2 regions of the Methylobacterium aquaticum genome follow, and region 2 is predicted to be linked to the other one. Evidence: riboswitches for the same ligand, from Rfam matches in the RefSeq annotation. Region 2 holds a riboswitch; the other holds the start of a gene.
The links. Region 2 has a riboswitch for cobalamin ahead of F1D61_RS13275 (TonB-dependent receptor). Riboswitches for the same ligand answer to the same signal wherever they lie in the genome.

Region 1: it holds a riboswitch for cobalamin, as region 2 does, so the genes downstream of both, F1D61_RS05660 (TonB-dependent siderophore receptor) here and F1D61_RS13275 (TonB-dependent receptor) in region 2, are expected to answer to the same signal.

The regions. Positions count from the first base shown of each region.
Region 1 covers NZ_CP043627.1:1,290,584-1,296,207, reverse strand. The annotation lists gene F1D61_RS05670 (putative bifunctional diguanylate cyclase/phosphodiesterase) at 1-372, shown strand, start outside; gene F1D61_RS05665 (TAXI family TRAP transporter solute-binding subunit) at 730-1,662, shown strand; cobalamin riboswitch at 1,762-1,983, shown strand; gene F1D61_RS05660 (TonB-dependent siderophore receptor) at 2,227-4,266, shown strand; gene F1D61_RS05655 (hypothetical protein) at 4,266-4,544, shown strand; gene F1D61_RS05650 (DUF1624 domain-containing protein) at 4,541-5,624, shown strand, end outside.
Region 2 covers NZ_CP043627.1:2,901,991-2,907,614, reverse strand. The annotation lists gene F1D61_RS13280 (HoxN/HupN/NixA family nickel/cobalt transporter) at 1-638, opposite strand, end outside; gene F1D61_RS13275 (TonB-dependent receptor) at 685-2,715, opposite strand; cobalamin riboswitch at 2,922-3,121, opposite strand; gene F1D61_RS13270 (hypothetical protein) at 4,522-5,115, shown strand; gene F1D61_RS13265 (VOC family protein) at 5,460-5,624, shown strand, end outside.

The DNA of each region.
Region 1 (5,624 bases), 1.6 Mb from region 2:
GCGCTCGCCGCCCTGCGGCGGGTCAAGGCGATGGGGGTGCGGATCGCCATGGACGATTTCGGCACCGGGTACTCGTCGCTGTCGAACCTGCGCGCCTTTCCGTTCGACAAGATCAAGATCGACCGCTCCTTCATCCGCGCCGTCGACGTGAACCACGAGACCGCCGCGATCATGCGGGCGGTGCTGGGTCTGGGGCGGGGGCTGGGCCTCCCGGTCCTCGCCGAGGGCGTCGAGACCTCGGCCGAGCTCGCCTTCCTGGGATCGGAGAACTGCCACGAGGCCCAGGGCTATCTCCTCGGCCGCCCCGGCCCGATCGAGCAGTTCTCCGAGCATACGAGCGAGGCGCCCGGACAGGGGATCGCGGCGGCGTGAGGGTGTCGGATGGGGAGCCTCCAAGCCTGTTGAACAGGGTTTTCCTGAAGGCTTTTGACAATCGATAATGCCCTGTCCACTCACCTCATCCTGAGGTGTCAGTCTATCGGAGATGGACTGACCTCGAAGGAGGGCTCCAGTGACCGCTGCGACATCGGGAGCCCTCCTTCGAGGCTCCTTTCAGTCGCACCTCAGGATGAGGTCGTGGGTGGGACAGATGCCCTATGGGCTTCATGCCACGATCGTATACCGTGAGGCGGGATAACGAGCCCGATCAGGGGCGTAGCACGGCTTGCGCTGGATCGCCGGCACCCCATGCGCGCCGTGCCGATCGGGCCGATCGAGGACACTTCCACCATGTCGAAACGCCGGCTGATCGCCGCTGCCGCCTTCATCGGCCTCCTCGCCTCGGCTCGGGCAAGCGAACCCCTGCACCTCGTGCTCGCCACCGCGACGCCCGGCGGCGGTTTCCCGGCCTATGGCGCGGCGCTGGCGGCGGCGATCCGGGAGGTGGATCCGGATCTCACCCTGGAGTTGCGCGCCAGCAAGGGCTCGACCGAGAACCTGATCCTCCTGCGCGAGGGGCGGGTCGATCTCGGCCTCGTCCAGGGCGAATACGCCTACGAGGTGCTGGCCGGGCAGGGTACGCTGCCTGCCGTGACGGTGGTCGCGCCGGTCTACGCGGCGCCGGGCCTGTTCGTGGTGGCTGCCGACAGCCCGGTCCGCAGCCTCGACGACCTGCGCGGGCGGCCGGTGGCCCTGGGCACGCGCAGTTCCGGCCTCACCGCCATGGGGCGGACGATCCTGCGCGGGGCCGGCATCGACCCCGATCACGAAATCCGGCCGATCCTCCTCGACCATGCCGGCGACGGCCCGGCAATGGTGCGGGCGGGCCAAGCTGCGGCCCTGTTCGGCGGCGGCACCGGCTGGCCGGGCTTCCGCACCATGGCGGAGGGGCCGGGCGGGGCCCGCTTCCTCGGTCCCTCGGCGACGGCACTGCCTGCGATCCTCGCGGCGAGCCCGTCGCTACGGCGCATCACGGTCGCGCCCGGCACCTTCCCGGGCCAGGACGCGGCGATCGAGACGGTGGGATCCTGGAGCCTCGTCCTCGGCAAGCCCGGCCTCGACCCGGCGGCGGTGTCCCGCCTCGTCGCGGCGATCGACAAGGCGAAGCCGGCGCTTGCCCGGCGCCTGCCCCATGAGCGGCCGAGCGACCCGCGCGACCTGGCGCAGGCGGTCCCGGCGGCCTGGCTCCACCCGGCGACGGCGGCCTTCCTGCGCGGCGAGTAGAAGCCGGGAGGCTCCCGCCGCGGTGTGTTCCTGTGGACACAGGGCAGGCAACATTATTACATTGCGTTTCCGAGTGTTGCTTACGCACGGTCGGCCTGCCATGGATGGTGCCGCCAAGGTTCCCCGGGCGCGAGCTCGGGGCGAAGAGGGAATTCGGTGGGCCATCGAGTGCGTGAGCATTCGCGGCGAGACCGAGGCTGCCCCCGCAACTGTGAGCGGAGAGGTCCCGCCGCCGACAGCCACTGGTGCCCGCGCACCGGGAAGGCGAGGCGGGATCGACGATCCGCGAGCCAGGAGACCTGCCTTGCGCGCGCGCCTGTCGGCGCGGTCACGTCCCGCGGGCGGTGCGGCCCGGGGGAGCGCTCCGGCCGTGCGCCGTGCGATCGTCTTCGCGCGGGCGCGGCCTGCCGCTCGCCCGGACGCAGCCTCGCTGCAACATCGAGTGTGCCTCGTGAGAACCCGTCCGCTTCACCGCCCGCTGCCGATCCTGGCGACCGCCCTGGGGGTGACCCTTGCGGCCGGTGCCGCGCGGGACAGGAAACTATCGCCCTCGACGAGGTCGTGGTGGAGGGGGCGCTCCCGACGCTGTCGCCGGCGGCCGGCACGATCGGGCTGATCGGCCCGACCCCGGGCTTTCGCGCCGACCGGGCGGTGAGCAGCACGAAGACCGACACGCCCCAGCGCGACGTGCCGCAGGTCGTCACGGTCGCCCCGCGCGAGGTCATCACCGATCTCGCGGCGACCCGCGTCGAGCAGGTCGTCGCCTACACGCCGGGCATCGTGCAGCAGAACAATTTCGGCGGCCTCTCGCCCCTCGGCTATGCCGTGCGCGGCGTCGCCACGGCGGAGATCTACAAGAACGGATTTCCCCTGGCCCGCGGATTCCCGCCGCAGCAGGACGCCCAGAACGTCGAGCGGATCGAGGTGCTGAAGGGCCCGGGCGGCGGCCTGTTCGGGCGCAGCGACCCGGGCGGCCTCGTCAACATCATCACCAAGCAGCCGACGGCGGAGCGATTCGTCGAGATGGGCGGGCAATGGGGCTCGTTCGAGCAGGTTCGCGGCACGGTCGATTCCGGCGGCAGCCTCAACCAGGACGGTACGGTCCTCTACCGCTTCAACCTCGCCGCCGGGCGCCAGAACAGCTTTCGCGATTTCGTCGACGGCGACCGGCTCCTCGTCGCCCCGGTGGTGAGCTGGCAGATCACGCCCGACACCAAGGTGACGGTCGAGACCGAGTTCCTCCGCAACCGCGCGGTGTTCGACCGCGGCGTCGTCGCCGTCAACGGGCAGCTCGGCCTCCTGCCGATCTCGCGCTTCCTCGGCGAGCCGGGCCTGCGCATCGACCAGTCCAGCGACACGCTCCAGGTGCGGGTCGACCACCGCTTCGACGCCGACTGGCAGATGCGGCTTTCCACCTACCTCAACTCCAACTCGTTCGTCGGCGAGGCGGTCGAGGTGCGGGGCCTCGGTGCCGACAACCGCACGGCCCTGCGCGACCGCAATTTCCGCAATTATCGCGCGGCCGTCGCCCTCGGCCAGGCCGAGCTGGTCGGGCGCTTCGACACCGCCGGGATCGGCCACACCCTGCTGCTTGGCTTCGAGCGCGAGAGCACCGACGGCACCTACCAGCAGATCCGCTCGAACCTGCGCCAGAATCCCTACTCCCTCGACCTCTACGCCCCGGTCTACGGCCGGCCGCTCCCGCCCTATACCCGGCAGACCAACGGCGTCGAGCAGCTCACCAACACCGCGCTCTACGCCCAGGACCAGATCACCCTGAACCCGCAATGGAAGGCGCTGGTCGGCGTCCGCTTCGATTTCTTCGAGCAATCGTTCCGGGAGCGCACCACCGGGGTGCGGAGCGACCAGACCACCTTCGCGGCCTCGCCCCGGGCCGGCCTCGTCTACCAGCCGCTGCCGGAACTCTCCCTCTACGCCAATGTCGGCCGCAGCTTCCGGCCCAATACCGGACCCGACGCCTTCTCGGCGTCGTTCAGCGGCCCCTTCGCGCCCGAGACCGGCCTCGGCTACGAGGTCGGCACCAAGCTCGACCTCTATGGTGGCGCCCTGGCGCTGACCGGCGCCGCCTTCCGGATCGAGCGCGAGAACGTGCTGACCCCCGATCCGAACAACCCCGGCTTCTCGCTCGCCGCCGGCGCGGTGCGCAGCCAGGGCTTCGAGTTCACCGCCGCCGGCCAGATCAGCCCGGAGATCAAGCTCCTGGCCGGCTACGTCTTCGCCGACGCGGTGGTCACCAAGGACAACGTCCTGCCGGTCGGCGCGCCCCTCATCAACGTGCCGCGCCACTCGGGCAGCCTGCTCGCGGTGCACGAGGCGCAGGACGGGCCGTGGAAGGGTTTCGGGATCGGCGGCGGCGTGCGCGCCGTCGGCGAGCGGGCGGGCGACGCCGCCGGCAGCGGCTTCCGCCTGCCGGGCTACATCGCGGTCGACGCCCTGGCCTATTACCGCTGGGAGAATTTCCGCTTCGGCCTGAACGTCGAGAACGTGTTCGACACGACCTATTACGCGAGTTCGCTGAGCGCGCTGCGGGTCTATCCGGGGACGCCGCGCCGCGTCACCGGCACCCTGTCGGTGCGGTTCTGATGGCGGCTCTTCTCCGTCACGGCGCCGCGGTGCCCAGGAAGGGCGATGCCGGCCGCCATGCGGCGGCGGCCCGCGCCCAGCGGTTCCGGCGCGACCTCGCACCGGTGCTGGTCGCCATCGCCGCCGAGGCCGGCGGGACGCCCGAGGGCATCGCCGCCTCCCTGACCCGGCGCGGGGTCCGGAAGCCCCGCGGCGGCCGCGTCTGGACGCCGCCGGACGTGCGCCGGCTCCTCGCCCGCCTCGCCACCGAAACCGCATCCCGCGAGACCGCCTCGTGACGCCCGACACCGCGCCCGCCCCACGCATCGGCGCGATCGACGCCCTGCGGGGCTTCGTCATGCTGCTGATGCTGGTCGATCACGTCCGGGACATCTTCTACCTCCACGCCCAGGTCCGCGACCCGATGGACCTGAGCGTCACCCCGGCGGCCCTGGCGATGACGCGGCTGACCTCGCATCTCTGCGCGCCAATCTTCATCCTGCTCACCGGCCTCTCGGCGAGCCTCTACGCGGCCAGGCACGGCACGGGCTCGGGCTCGCGCTTCCTCCTCACCCGCGGCCTGTTCCTGATCGGGCTCGAACTCACCGTGGTGAACCTCGCCTGGACCGGACAGATCCTGCCGCCGGTGCTCTACCTGCAGGTGATCTGGGCGATCGGCCTGGCGATGATCGCGCTCGCCGGACTCCTGTGGCTGCCGCGCGCCGCCCTCGTGGGCATAGCGCTCCTGATCATGCTCGGGCACAACCTCCTCGACGGGATCGTGCTGGCGCCGGACCAGGACGGCTACGTCCTGTGGTCGATCCTGCACCAGCGCGGCCTCGTCGACCTGCCCTGGGGCGTGGCGCGCACCTCCTATCCGGTCCTGCCGTGGATCGGCGTCGCGGCGGCGGGCTACGCCCTCGGGCCGTATTACGCCCTCGACCCCGTCGCCAGGCGAGGCCGGCTCCTCGCCCTCGGGGCGGCGGCACTCGTGGGCTTCCTTGTGCTGCGCGGGCTCGACGGCTACGGCGATCCGTCGCCGTGGCAGGCCGGGCCGAGCTTGGGAGGGACGATCCTGTCCTTCCTGAACCTCACCAAGTATCCGCCCTCCGCCGACTTCCTGCTGCTGACGCTGGGCCTCGGGCTCTGGCTGCTGGCCCTGTTCGAGGCTTGGCCCGCCCCGCGCCTCGCCTGGCTGCGGGTGTTCGGCGGCGCGCCGTTGTTCTTCTATCTCCTCCACCTCTGGCTGCTGCGCGGGCTCTACGCTCTCGCGACTGCTGCCGGCCTGACGGGCGCCTCCGGCAAGGTCGAACTCGGTTCGCCGGGGCAACTCTGGCTGGTCGCGCTGGTGCTCGGTCCCCCGCTCTACCTCGCCTGCC
Region 2 (5,624 bases):
AGGGCGACCTCGGTCGCGGTGTCGAAGCCCAGCCCGAAGAGGAAGCCGATCAGGTACATGTGCCACGAGCGCGAGACCACGCCGAAGATCCGGCGGAACACGCGTGCCAGCAGCCCGCGCCCGGCAAGAAGCGCATCCAGATCCTCGTCCACGATCTTGCCGCCCCGGCGCACGCGGCTGAACGCGGTCCAGACACCACGCAGGATAAACAGGTTGGCGATGCCGACGACGAGCAGGAAGGTCGCCGAGACCGCCGTGCCGATCAAGCCGCCAATGCCGTGGAACTGGTCGAGGCTGTCCTTCATCGCTCCAGCCGTGACGGCGATCAGGCCCGAGGCCAGGATGACGATCGTCGAGTGGCCGAGGGAGAAGAAGAAGCCGACCGCGTGGGGCTTCTTGCCCTCCTGCATGAGCTTGCGCACCACGTTGTCGATGGCCGCGATGTGGTCGGCGTCGAAGGCGTGGCGCAGGCCGAAGCTGTAGGCCAGGAAAGCGGTCGAGAGCAGGACGGGCTGGTGGGCGAAGGTCGTGAAGGCCGCGGCCCAGGCCGCGATGTTGGCGGCGATCAGGACGGCGTAGACGAGCCCGACCTTTACCCTCAGACGGGCAGGCTGATCGTCGAAGGGATTGGGCAGCAAGGGTCCGCTCCGGATGGTAGGGCTCGTCTCAGTCAGGGAATGCCCGTCAGAACCGCCCCGCGAGGGTCAGGCGTACCGCAGTCGGTTCGACGGGGTGAAAGTGCCGATCGGCGACGGCTGCGGCCTCTCCGGGCAGGCGGGACTCGTAGTAGTAGGTGATCTGGTCGGCCTTGGCGTTCGTCAGGTTGAGCACGTCGAGGGCGAGGCTCACGCCATTGTCGAAGGTGTAGCCGATCCTACCGTTGAGCAGCGCGGTCGGCTTCGAGCGCACCGAGTTGTCCTCGATCAACGGCCGGGGGCCGAAGTACCGGAAGCGCAAGCTGCCGAACCAGCCCTGGCCTTCGCCGAAGGTGACGCCCGCCGACGCGATGGTGGTCGGCGCCTCCGGCACGCGCTGGCCGACAGGATCGCGGTCGGAGAAGCGCGCGTTGGTGATCGTCAGATCGCCCTCCAGCCGCAGCCAGGGCGTGATCGCGTAGTGGTTGCTCCATTCGATGCCGAAGCGCCGCGTCGGGCGGCTCGGCTCGGTAGTGCCGGTGTCGCCCTGGAAGAGGTTCTCGGAGGCGAAGTCGAGTCGGAACAGGGCGAGGCTGGTCTCCAACCCGGCGATCGAGCGGTTGCGGATCCCGACCTCGTAGCCCGTCGAGGGCACCAGGAAGGGCGAGCGGCTGATGTTGAACAGAGGGCTCGCCGGATCGACCGTCGCGGTGATGCCGCGGGCGTCGTTCGAGTGGAAGCCGCCGCCGTAGTTCAGGTAGATCTCGGTATCCGCCCACGGCCCGAACACCGCCCCGAGCTTCGGGTTGACGATGCTGTCGCGGGCGCGGCCCGAGTTCGCGGGCGTGTCGGAGCGGACGTCGGCATAGTAGCCGTCCGCCCGGAAGCCGACGCTGGTGCGCAGCCAGTCGGTCCAGCGCACCCGGTTCTCGTAGTAGAAGGCCGCGCTCGCCTCTAACACCCGATCGTCGAGCACGGTCGAGCGGTACTGCCGCGCCGTCGTGTTGAACAGGCCGACCCGGATGTCGTCGGTGCGGGTCTGCACGCCGATCTCGTTCTCCATCGGCAACCCGAACAGGTCGCCCTGGAAGACGCGGCTGATCTCGCCGCCACCGAGCACCCGGGCGTCGCGCTGGCGGAACTGGTCGCCGTTGATGGGGTCGTTGAGGAAGTAGGTGAAGTTGTTCCAGAGGTTCATCTGGTAGCGGATCACGTAGGCCGAGGCCCGCGTGATGCCGCCCGCGTCCGACTGGCTCCAGCGTCCGGAGAGCGAGAAGCGCCCGGTGTCGCCGCCATCGGTCGGGTCGAGGGTGCCGTAGCGGCCGATGAACCCCTCCGCCACCGCCCGCTCCGGGATCTGGTTCGTGGCGTTCCACTTGGCCCAATACGCCATGCCGGTGACGGCGAAGCCGTCCGTCGCGGTGCCCTGGCTGTAGCGGGCGACGCCGTTGAGCTTGCGCAGGGCGTCGGGCACGACCCACGGCCCGTCGTAGGTCTGCGCCTCGCCCGCCACCAAGAGGTTGCCCGCGCCGAGCGGCACCGAGGCCGACGAGAGCCCGCGCTTGAAGCCGAAGCTGCCGAGGGTAGTGAGGGCGAGGTTCCGGTCGAGCTTGTCGAGGTAGTCGATCCGCACCGAGCCCGCGGAGGCGAAGTCGCCGTCGCGGACGAAGTACGGTCCCTTGTGGAATTCGACCGCGCCGACCAGTTCGGGGATCAGGAAGTTGAGGTCGGCGTAGCCCTGGCCGTGGGCGTGGGTGCGCATGTTCACCGGCATGCCGTCGACGTGGATGGCGATGTCGGTGCCGTGGTCGAGGTTGAAGCCGCGGAGGAAGAACTGGTTGGCTTTGCCCTCGCCGGAATGCTGGGTGACGATCAGGCCCGGCACTTCCTCCAGCACCTCGCCCGGGCGGGTGACGGGGCGGCTGTTGATCTGGGCGCCCGAGATGATCCCGGCGCTGGCAGCATCGACAGGGCGAAGGCCGCCGCCGATCCCACTGATGCCTCCGACGTACCCGGCGCTGGCGGCAGCGCTGGACGACGCGGGCCGCGGCGCAGCGACTTCGATCTCGTCGAGGCGGATCTCGCCTGCCGCCTCCTGAGCGACAGCGGGAGGAGCCAACAGGAGCGCCGCGGCGCACGTAAAAACCGATGGAGCTATCGACAGGCGGGAAGTAGGCACGGGCGGGACCTGGGTAACGGCAGTGGCACGTCACCGCGAACAAGGCCGCCCGGATCCCGATGACCCGTATCGACACCCGCCAGGACACCCCGCCCGACGCGCTTCGCGCGTGACCACGACTGACGGCAGGTCTCCTGGCTCACGGGTCGCTGCCTTCATGCCGTCTTCCCGGATGGGTTCCATCCAGTGACTTGGTGGCGGAAGACTCACCGTTCACAGTTGCGGGGGCAGCCGGGGTCTTGGCGCTCGCGCGCCTCACCGCGTTCCCTTTTGATCCCCGAGGGGAACCGTCAAAACAACCCTTGGCGAGGATTGTGTTCGGCGTCAACGCGATGGCCAACAATCCCGTTAGCCGTGCCCTGGCCGCGACACAGCGGTCGTGCTCGATAGCACCGGGGGAGATTGTACGGGCGCAGGTAATCATGAGCCGTGTGCGGCTCCGAACCCGAGCGCGAGTACGACTGAGGGGGTTGAGCGCTGCTGTTCCAGTTGCACGACCGCCGTTCCGGCACCCAAAAAGGCTTTGCCGGGCTACCAACTCGACGAGTTCTTCCCATGTGCCTTCATGGAAAGCCAGAAGTCCTGCTCACCTCCATGCACTCGTTGTACTTAGCAGAAAATCGGTGTTGTTTTCTACGGGTCCGATGTCGGAATAACTATCGCACGAGTTCGTCGAATTCAAGTTTTTGTTCCTAAAACTCGTTGCGGCGAGATCTACGCCTTCGGCTTCGACCTCACCGGGCGTCCTCGCCCTCGGCTACTGCGCTTACGCGCCTCCGCCGAGGACTTCAGGCGCGCATGGGAGGGGAACTACTTCGCCTCCAACCCGCTCTCGAAGAACTTCTGGATCGATCTCCTTCGTCTCGCACTAGATCCTACGCTTTTCTCCCCCTCCACAACGCTCAACGAATAAGCGCTGTGGAAGAGGAGATGTAATTTCGTTCGCACTGAGTCGGAAACGGTCAATCAGCTACTTACTCGGATCTCTCCGAGGCAGGCGGTCACCCTGTACCTGCATTGCAGCCCTATCTCTGGCGCACCCTCGTAAAGTGCTTGGTCGGGATGGTCCGGGTGAGTGCTCGACGACGAAGTGTCGGAGCCCTTTCTCAACCGGGTCTTGCCCAATGCTGGTGCTTGAATGCCATGACGGTCGCCCCTTTCGGGGCATTCGTGGGATCGAGCGAATTGACGAACTCGACCTCCACGTGATCCAGCCGAAATTCTACAACGGCCTGGATCATCATTTACGTGCCTTTCACCGATCGCTGTCGGTCCGGGAGCCGTGCCGTTGCCCTACTTCAAGGGACCGTCCGCCCGATCGGTTGCTCTCACCTCATCCGTCCCGTCTACGGCCGACGCCTTCACGCGTCCAAGCACCTCAATCTCCGGGATAGTGTTTTGGCCGGGTCAGCCATCAGGATCTTGCGATCACCCTGAGCAGTATCTTGAACGACAATAAACGAAAATATTCGTTGTGACAATTTATTTATTATTGCAGCCATGCACGCCATGAGCAACGCAATTTTTTCTTAATGTCAAATTAAAACAAACCTCCATCAAGCAATTTAAGTTTTCGATTCGCTGTAGCGGCCTGCTAAAAAGAGATGGTCACCTACACGGACCATTTTTCAGTATGTGTTACTACAATGATTGCGTGAATGCCTGTTCGACGTCGAGCGAATGGCTGAATCTTCCCGAGGCATCGCGATGATGGCTCCCCGCATCCCGAAGGGCTCGTCCCGCACTGAGAGGCAGTGCGCTGCTATCAAGGCCGCTGCCTTCAGGAAGAATTACCCGCGCTCCCAGCGGCTTAATGCCGAACATTATTGCTCGGTCAGTGCAAACTGGGTCATTCCCCCGTTCAAGATCATGCCATGCGCCAGAGACTGGCTTGATGAGCACTGTCCTGGGTGGGGCTTGCTTTATACCTCCGTGGGCGGGAGCTACATCGGCTTCGCCAAACCCCACCATACGGCGTGGTTTGAGGTGGCTGCGTCCATGATGCTCTACCGGGAACAATGGCGCTCGCGTCAGGACGCGACGGCGCGCGAAGATCGTGAGGATCGGACCAAGAAGCTGGCCCATTTCCGGGCGGAGTACCCGGTGACGCATCGACTGCGTCGCGCCGCCCAATATCGGATTTGGCAGATGTGCTACCATCCCATCCTTCTCGAAGACGTGCGTGAGTGGCTCGATGAGAACGCGCCTGGATGGTCGCAATTCCCGAAGACCCGCTTTATCGGTTTCGCGGACCCTGATCATGCGATTTGTTTTAAGATGGTCTGGGGAGGCGTCCAGTGATTGGCGAGGTGGTCACCGCTGTGGTCGACCACATCACCACGATCGAAGCCAATTTCGCCCACGCCCGTCATCACATCCGCGAGCTTGAGGGTGAATTGACTGACTGCCGAGCCCGATAGGGTATTCGCGAAGCGATGGTCCTAGCCCGGGTCGCGCGCCTTATAGAACATTAGCAGCGGCGTCGAGGCGAGGGAGAGCAGGTGCTGCGGAACGCCAGCGGCTGGTAGGCAGAGGGGCTCGCCGTTTAGAGATCGGCGGCGGGCCGCTCCTACCGTTCGGGCGAGTCAGCAGCCGCTTCCGACCTATTGCAGACGAGCGGTCCCTTTGCCGGTAGAACGTCCTGCATGACGGAACACACGAGCATCCATGTACAGCGCGCCGATCATGTCGGCTTCGCGGTCGGCTCCCTCGACGAGGCACTTCGGTTCTGGGTCGATGGGCTCGGCGCACGCCTCGTGCGGACGGGCGAGATGGGGGGCGAGTTCCTCGGTCAGGTAACCGGAGCGCAT